One region of the Metabacillus sp. KH_069 genome, then DNA from elsewhere that is predicted to be linked to it. Evidence: riboswitches for the same ligand, from Rfam matches in the RefSeq annotation. Region 1 holds a riboswitch; each other region holds the start of a gene.
The links. Region 1 has a riboswitch for thiamine pyrophosphate ahead of thiT (energy-coupled thiamine transporter ThiT). Riboswitches for the same ligand answer to the same signal wherever they lie in the genome.
Positions count from the first base shown of each region.

Region 1 (2,267 bases):
GAGAAATTGAATCCATACATAGAAAGTTTAATAGAGGAAATGAAAAAAGAAACGTGACATTGTCGCGTTTCTTTTTAGTGCGGTAAAATCTGCTGATGAAACACCGCAGCAAAATATGCGAATACAAAGGCAAGCGGAAAAGAGAAAATGACAGACCAGCCGCTGACTAAATCTTCTTCGTTGCTGATCCTGATAGCTTCAAAGTAACCATATAGAAAATGAATAATCGACAATAAAAAGGTCAGCAGCATGAATGAGTAAGATAGATTCATCGTTTGCCCTCCATAAGAAATCTATTACTACTAGTACATGCAGACGAATGAGAGATTATGACAAAAAAAGCACCGAGAAAAAATCGGTGCTTTTGCCAGAATCTATTTTCTTTTTAAGACAAGAGATTTAGAAGTTGTCAGCATCAATACTAAGATAATGGAGCAAATGACAAATGTCGGCACCATGTACGATGCATTATAGCCGGCTGAATACAGCAGAACGGGCTGATCTCCTGCAAATTCTGCAAAGAATACAGCTCCTGCAAGTGTATGTGCTGCAAATCTCAGAAAGCTTCCGAGAAAAGCTGCCGCCACTACATAAGTAATTAACCGTTTTTTGTTTAGCGGGTTCAAAGAGCTTTGGACTTGCTTATAAAATACTCCTCCGGCACCCACGACGGTAAATGCGACAAAATAGTCAAGAAAACCCTGTACCGGATGCACGATTGTAGTGTAGCCCATAATCGTCTGCAAAACGCCAAGTAAAAACCCTGTAAGCAGTCCGCCTTTTAAACCGTGGCGAAAACCCATGATCAGAACTGGAATCATCGCAAGCGAGATCGACCCGCCCTGCGGCATTTTGCCAATGAAACTTGTTGCTAAATCAAGCAGAAATGCAATCGCTCCAAGGATTGCTGCCTCTACTAAGAAAACAAGACGTGTATTTGTCTGCATAGCTTTTCCCCTTTTCGGCATTCGACCGGGGCTGTTTTTTTCCATAATAAAAAGCAATGCGGGGAATGTCGGATGGTTTCCACGCACTGCTTTGGTTGGGTTATCACTTGAATCCATCGCCACATCCCTACGTAAGCTTTAACTATACAGGTTCAACGGGTCTGAACAGAATGTTCACTCTCAGCCGAATGGCTCCCCAAGTGGTCAAATGCAATATATGATTTAGACACTACTATACAGGAAGTTGCAAAATTCGACAAGGATATATTGAGATTTTTTTCAGAAAAGTTTGGAAAGCCCTTTCTTATATCTTTACAATTTTCAGGAATCTTGCTATAGTTTCCATGAATTCAATATATGCAGGGGAGCTGAGTGAACTTGGCTGAGAGGATACTGATTCTTGTATCGACCCTTTAACCTGATCTGGGTAATGCCAGCGGAGGGAATGCGGAAGATGCGTTATTTTTCCATAACTTTGCGAATGCGTTAAGGCTGCCCCAGTGGCAGCCTTTTTTGTCGTTCGGTCAGCTGTTCATATATGAAAAAAATTTAAGGAGGAAAAAGAATGTCCAGTGTAAATCTAGCATTTCAGGTGCTGCCTAAATCATCAGAGGGGAATACATATGAAATTGTCGACAAAGCCATCGAGGTTGTCCAGCAATCCGGAGTGAAATATGAGGTTGGTGCAATGGAGACGGTAATGGAGGGAGAGCTTGATAGACTGATTGAAATTGTCAAGCAAGCGCAGGATGCCTGCATTTCAGCCGGTGCGACTGAGGTAATGACTCACATGAAAATTCATTACCGTCCAAAAGAAGGGGTCACAATGGATGAAAAACTTAAGAAATACCGTTAACACCCTTTCAGGGATTGCGCTTCCTGGTATTGTGCTGCTGTCGTTCTTCTTTTTATGGGAATTGGCTGTCATCGTCACTAAAGTGGAAAAATGGATTCTGCCGCGCCCGACTGATATTTTCATCACGCTTGCAGAAATGAGAGGGACGATAGGCGTCCATATCCTGCAGACCCTGGCGGAAGCAGTGCTTGGATTATTGATCGCAATAGCCGCGGGAGTATTGATTGCTATTTTGATAGACATGTCAGAGTGGGTTCGAAAATCTGTTGAACCGCTGCTTGTTCTTTCGCAGACCATTCCCATAATCGCGCTTGCTCCACTGCTTATCATCTGGTTTGGGTTCGGTATTTTTCCTAAAGTCATCGTGGTGGCGCTCGTCTGTTTCTTTCCGATTGCCATCAACCTGTCTGATGGATTCCGTTTAGTTGACAGGGACATGGTGAAGCTCATGCAAACGCTTGGAG
Region 1 covers NZ_CM174460.1:3,553,303-3,555,569, reverse strand. The annotation lists gene AC3ISE_RS17975 (NAD-dependent epimerase/dehydratase family protein) at 1-57, shown strand, start outside; gene AC3ISE_RS17970 (hypothetical protein) at 75-272, opposite strand; gene thiT (energy-coupled thiamine transporter ThiT) at 375-947, opposite strand; TPP riboswitch at 1,055-1,156, opposite strand; TPP riboswitch at 1,299-1,411, shown strand; gene AC3ISE_RS17960 (MTH1187 family thiamine-binding protein) at 1,513-1,803, shown strand; gene AC3ISE_RS17955 (ABC transporter permease) at 1,778-2,267, shown strand, end outside.

Region 2 (2,267 bases), 1.9 Mb from region 1:
AAAAATAGGCAGAGGCAAGCCCGATGACGCCTCCGCCGATAATACCGGCATCAAAAAAAGGTTTCAATCGCCCATTCCCCCTTTTAATTGTTCTGCAATCTCACATGCAGCATGATAAGGATGATTTGATGAAAAAACGTAGGACATCACGGCTGCTCCTTCAATCTTTAAATCTCTTATTTCCGGAATGACAGCGGGAATGATTCCTCCAATTGCAATGACAGGAATGCTGACAGATTCCGCTATTTCTTTTAATGCGCCAATCCCTCTTGCTTTTAGACCTTCTTTGGATGATGTCTGAAATACATGGCCGAATAGGAGCCGGTCTGCCCCATTTTCAGCACAATATATTGCTTCAGCAGCAGTGTGGACAGAACAGCCTGCGACAAGGTGCGGAAACCTCTGTTTCACCATTTTCACATCAAAGCTGTGCGATGGGAGCTGAACCTGATGCAAACCAGAAAGAACAGCGGCGTCCACCCGGTCATTCATGACAAGCTTTGATTTCGGCACCCCATTTTGATGGAGAGCTTCAACCAGCTCTATCAGTTCCCCGGCCGATTTATTCTTTTCTCTAATATGAATGGCATCTGCAGCTGTATGTATGTCTGTGATGATTTTTATGAGCTCTGATATATTGCGACGGCCGTCTGTCACAAGATGTAATTTCACTTTTGCATCAGCACGGTTTCTGACTCATCCCACACTTCCATTTTTTCCGCCATGTCCCAGAAGCGATATTCATATATTGAACTGATGAGGAAGTTTTCTTTCATCATTTGTCTCTCGTGATCGCTTGCATGCAGAGCAAGCTCGTCAAATCGTGCAATCTGTTCAAGAACCAGCTCTTTAAACCATTCACCGTGATAAGTCGCGATCCATTTTTCATAAACATCATCACCTGGTTTGCAATCTTTCAGATGCTCCCCGACTTCATAATAGAGCCAGTAACAAGGAAGTAATGCGGCGATGATTTCTCCAAGATTTCCCGTCGCAACGGAACGGTACATATGGGAGGTGTAAGCATACGCAGTTGGAGATGGCTTAAATTCTTCCCTTTCCCTGTCTGTAATGCCAAGCAGGACAGAAAATTGCTGATGCAGAGAGAGCTCTGCCTCGTACGTTCCCTGGGAATGAACGGACATCCGGTAAGTAGTATGCAAATCAGGCGCCATCGCCCCTGCAAAAGCCTGCACTTTTGCAAAATGCGTTAAGTAATATGAATCCTGCATCACATAATATTTAAATTTATCTTTTGAAAGGGTGCCATCGCCAATTCCTTTTACGAAAGGATGTTCAAAGCTTCCTTCCCACCATTTATTTGCATACTCCCGGCATTCTTTTGAAAATGACATGTTTTGTTCCTCCTCATTTTTTAGGTGCGAAAACAGCAAAAAACCACTTTTCGCATAGAAAAGTGGTGTATGAATAGACCTTTACACCACTTCCCTACGCTGGTTTTAGCCAGATCAGGTTCTGAGGGTCTTGAAGGCAAACTTCAATCTCAGCCCTTCTAACAGGGCTCCCCTAGCGGTAGTTCATATATGATTTTAGAAATATTTACATGTACATCATATCATGCTGAAAGAAACTTTCAAGTCAAAACTTTCAGCTTTTATGGAATTCAAGTTCTTGTCTGAGCTCATCCACATATTCAGCTGATCCAGTCAGAATCAGCAGATCTCCGCGTTTCAGCTCTGTATCTCCATGCGGCACAATCGATTCATTTTCCCTGAAAATACGGACAAAAATAACGTCGCCTGTAAAGGGAAAGCTGCGAAGCACCATGCCATCGTAGCGTCTGTTGTTCATTTTTATCTGGTACAGCGCCGAATCATTATGAGTCAGAATTTTCATGATGCCAGGAGCTTCAATAAGAGCTCTGAGCAGAGTTTTTGTAGATAACAGGACAGAGAAGACATCGATTCCCTTTGCTCTAAGCTGTTCATCCAATAATGGTGACGAAATGCTTGCTATCACCCGGTCAACTTCAAGCTCTTTCGCAAATAAGGAGATTTCCGCATTCGCATCTTCATCTCCTGTAGCGGCAATCAGGATATCTGCACTGAAAACACCTTTTGACTGAAGCGTTTCAATCGAATAATCTTCAAGGTCTTCAATCTGAAAAAGTGATTCAGCGATCTGCTGTTCATTTTTATCGATATGAGTATGATACACCGTTGTATCATACATCTTCGGGTTTAACTCGCGCGTTACTGGAAGTGTCATCTGATTGGCCCCAATGAAAGCTACCTTCAGCTTCTTTT
Region 2 covers NZ_CM174460.1:1,057,295-1,059,561, reverse strand. The annotation lists gene thiO (glycine oxidase ThiO) at 1-67, opposite strand, end outside; gene tenI (thiazole tautomerase TenI) at 64-672, opposite strand; gene tenA (thiaminase II) at 669-1,355, opposite strand; TPP riboswitch at 1,430-1,539, opposite strand; gene AC3ISE_RS05270 (monovalent cation:proton antiporter family protein) at 1,609-2,267, opposite strand, start outside.
Region 2: another riboswitch for thiamine pyrophosphate. It lies ahead of tenA (thiaminase II); the one in region 1 lies ahead of thiT (energy-coupled thiamine transporter ThiT).

Region 3 (2,267 bases), 340 kb from region 1:
AAAATCCAGCGGCTGTTGTAGTCTTCAGTTGCTTGGAAGAATGCAAAAAAATTAACAGGTGCAATCAGGGCAGATGAGCTTCCCGTCGGCAATATGGCTACTCTTCCTTCAAATAGATTAGATACAACCTTATCCGGACGCTCAGTACTTAAAATTTGCGGAAACAGAGAATATGGTGAATCCTCAATCGATTCTTCTATAATTCCGGGTGTATCAACAGCATCAATTTTTATAGACTTTAATCTCGTGAGAACTTTCTCAATTAATTCTTTGTTTGTTAGATGGTTTATATAAAGAACCGCTACCCTTGTTCTTGATATGTTTCCAATCTCCAAGTATTTCACAACTAGACTTCCATCTAATATTCTTTGTCTGATTAAGTTGAGATTTATATCCATATTCTCCGTAAAACCTTCATGAGATCCGCGGACAACCTTTTCATTTTGAGGCTGTTCAACAGATCTTGCCTTATTGAGCGCAGAATCAATGGCATAAATGCAATCCAAATCTTCTATCAGAAATAAACATGCACCCTTACAAAGAAAATGAATGGCTTCATGAATATCCTTCGTTTTCAAAATCGAGGCAATTGCAACAACATCCTCAACCTCTCCCGACTCTGCTTGCTGCAAGGGTCCTAAAATATCCTGATTGATTTTTTCAGACATCATAAGCGGCACAAAATAAAGCAATAACCCTTGCTTCCCTTTGAACATAACCTTTCTTTGGCCTAAATCATCCGTATGATCCAGGTGAGTCAGGATTTTTGCGATATTCACATTAAAATGGGAAGAAACAGGTATGTTGGTATCTTTGGGAGGTGCCGTATTCATAGGCTGCTGTGGCGTTTGCTTTGATTGTTTTTTTTTCTTGAATAAAGAAAACATAGACTCACCCCTCCACTAGAATCTTTATTAGTTTCTTAGTATGTTGGTAAAAGTATGCATCCGAATATTTTAGAAAGAAAAGCGCAAGCGCCCGTTTGGCGCTGGCATGTCAGATAAGGGTCCGAGGAGCCTGAGCGATTCCGCTCGCCATCGAAGCGCAAATTTTTATACTTTCTTATCTCAGTCTGTAATCAGGTACAAGGAACCACAACCTTGTACCTGGATTATTTTCAACATTTTTAATTGTGAAAATAATCACTTGCAGCCTGCTGCTTTTCCTGCTATATTGCTAACAAATGAATATTTTATTCATTCTGCTGGGGGAGTCCATGATGCTGGACTGAGAAAAGAACGAGAGTCTTTGACCCTTTGAACCTGATCTGGATGATACCAGCGTAGGGAAGCGGTGTGGCGTAGGCCGTTCTTTTTGGCTTTTTACACATACTGTTCCAAGGGTTCTGTTCATTAACAGAACCCTTTTTCTATTCTTTCGCGGGTGCAGATCAAAACTCTACTAAACGATATGAGGAGGAGTTAAGATTGGATTTCGCATTTACTAAACCGTTTGAGGGCAGCAAAAAGAGGTACAAAACAGGATCAAGAGAGGACATTTGTGTTCCTTTTAGGGAAATTGAACTCGCGCAAAATCATGAGCCTGTGCTTGTTTATGATACGAGCGGTCCATACACAGATTCAGCAGCTGCCATTAATATTAAAAAAGGATTGCCTGAAGTAAGAAGAAGCTGGATTTTTGATCGGGGGGATGTTGAAGTATATTCAGGGCGCAGCGTAAAGCCTGAGGATAACGGCCGCCAAGAGAATGTCACTCCACATGGAAACGTCTTTACTGGTGACAGAAACGTACTCCGGGCAAAAAAGAATGCTAATGTCACTCAGCTTCATTACGCCAGAAAAGGGATCATTACACCGGAGATGGAGTACATAGCCATTCGTGAAAACATGGACCATGAATTCATTAGAAGTGAAGTCGCGGCCGGCAGAGCCATCATTCCGGCAAACATCAACCATAGAGAAAGTGAGCCGATGATCATCGGCAAACATTTCCATGTCAAAATCAATGCCAATATAGGCAACTCAGCCGTCACTTCATCCATTGAAGAAGAAGTGGAAAAAATGACATGGGCGATTAAATGGGGGGCTGATACCATCATGGATTTATCGACTGGCAAAGATATTCACACCACCAGAGAATGGATCATCAGAAATTCTCCAGTACCTGTTGGCACAGTTCCCATCTATCAGGCGCTTGAAAAAGTGAATGGCATTGCTGAGGATTTGACCTGGGAAGTTTATAGAGATACCTTAATCGAACAGGCAGAACAAGGGGTCGATTATTTTACTATTCATGCTGGTGTATTG
Region 3 covers NZ_CM174460.1:3,894,639-3,896,905, forward strand. The annotation lists gene AC3ISE_RS19645 (spore germination protein) at 1-887, opposite strand, end outside; TPP riboswitch at 1,197-1,306, shown strand; gene thiC (phosphomethylpyrimidine synthase ThiC) at 1,428-2,267, shown strand, end outside.
Region 3: another riboswitch for thiamine pyrophosphate. It lies ahead of thiC (phosphomethylpyrimidine synthase ThiC); the one in region 1 lies ahead of thiT (energy-coupled thiamine transporter ThiT).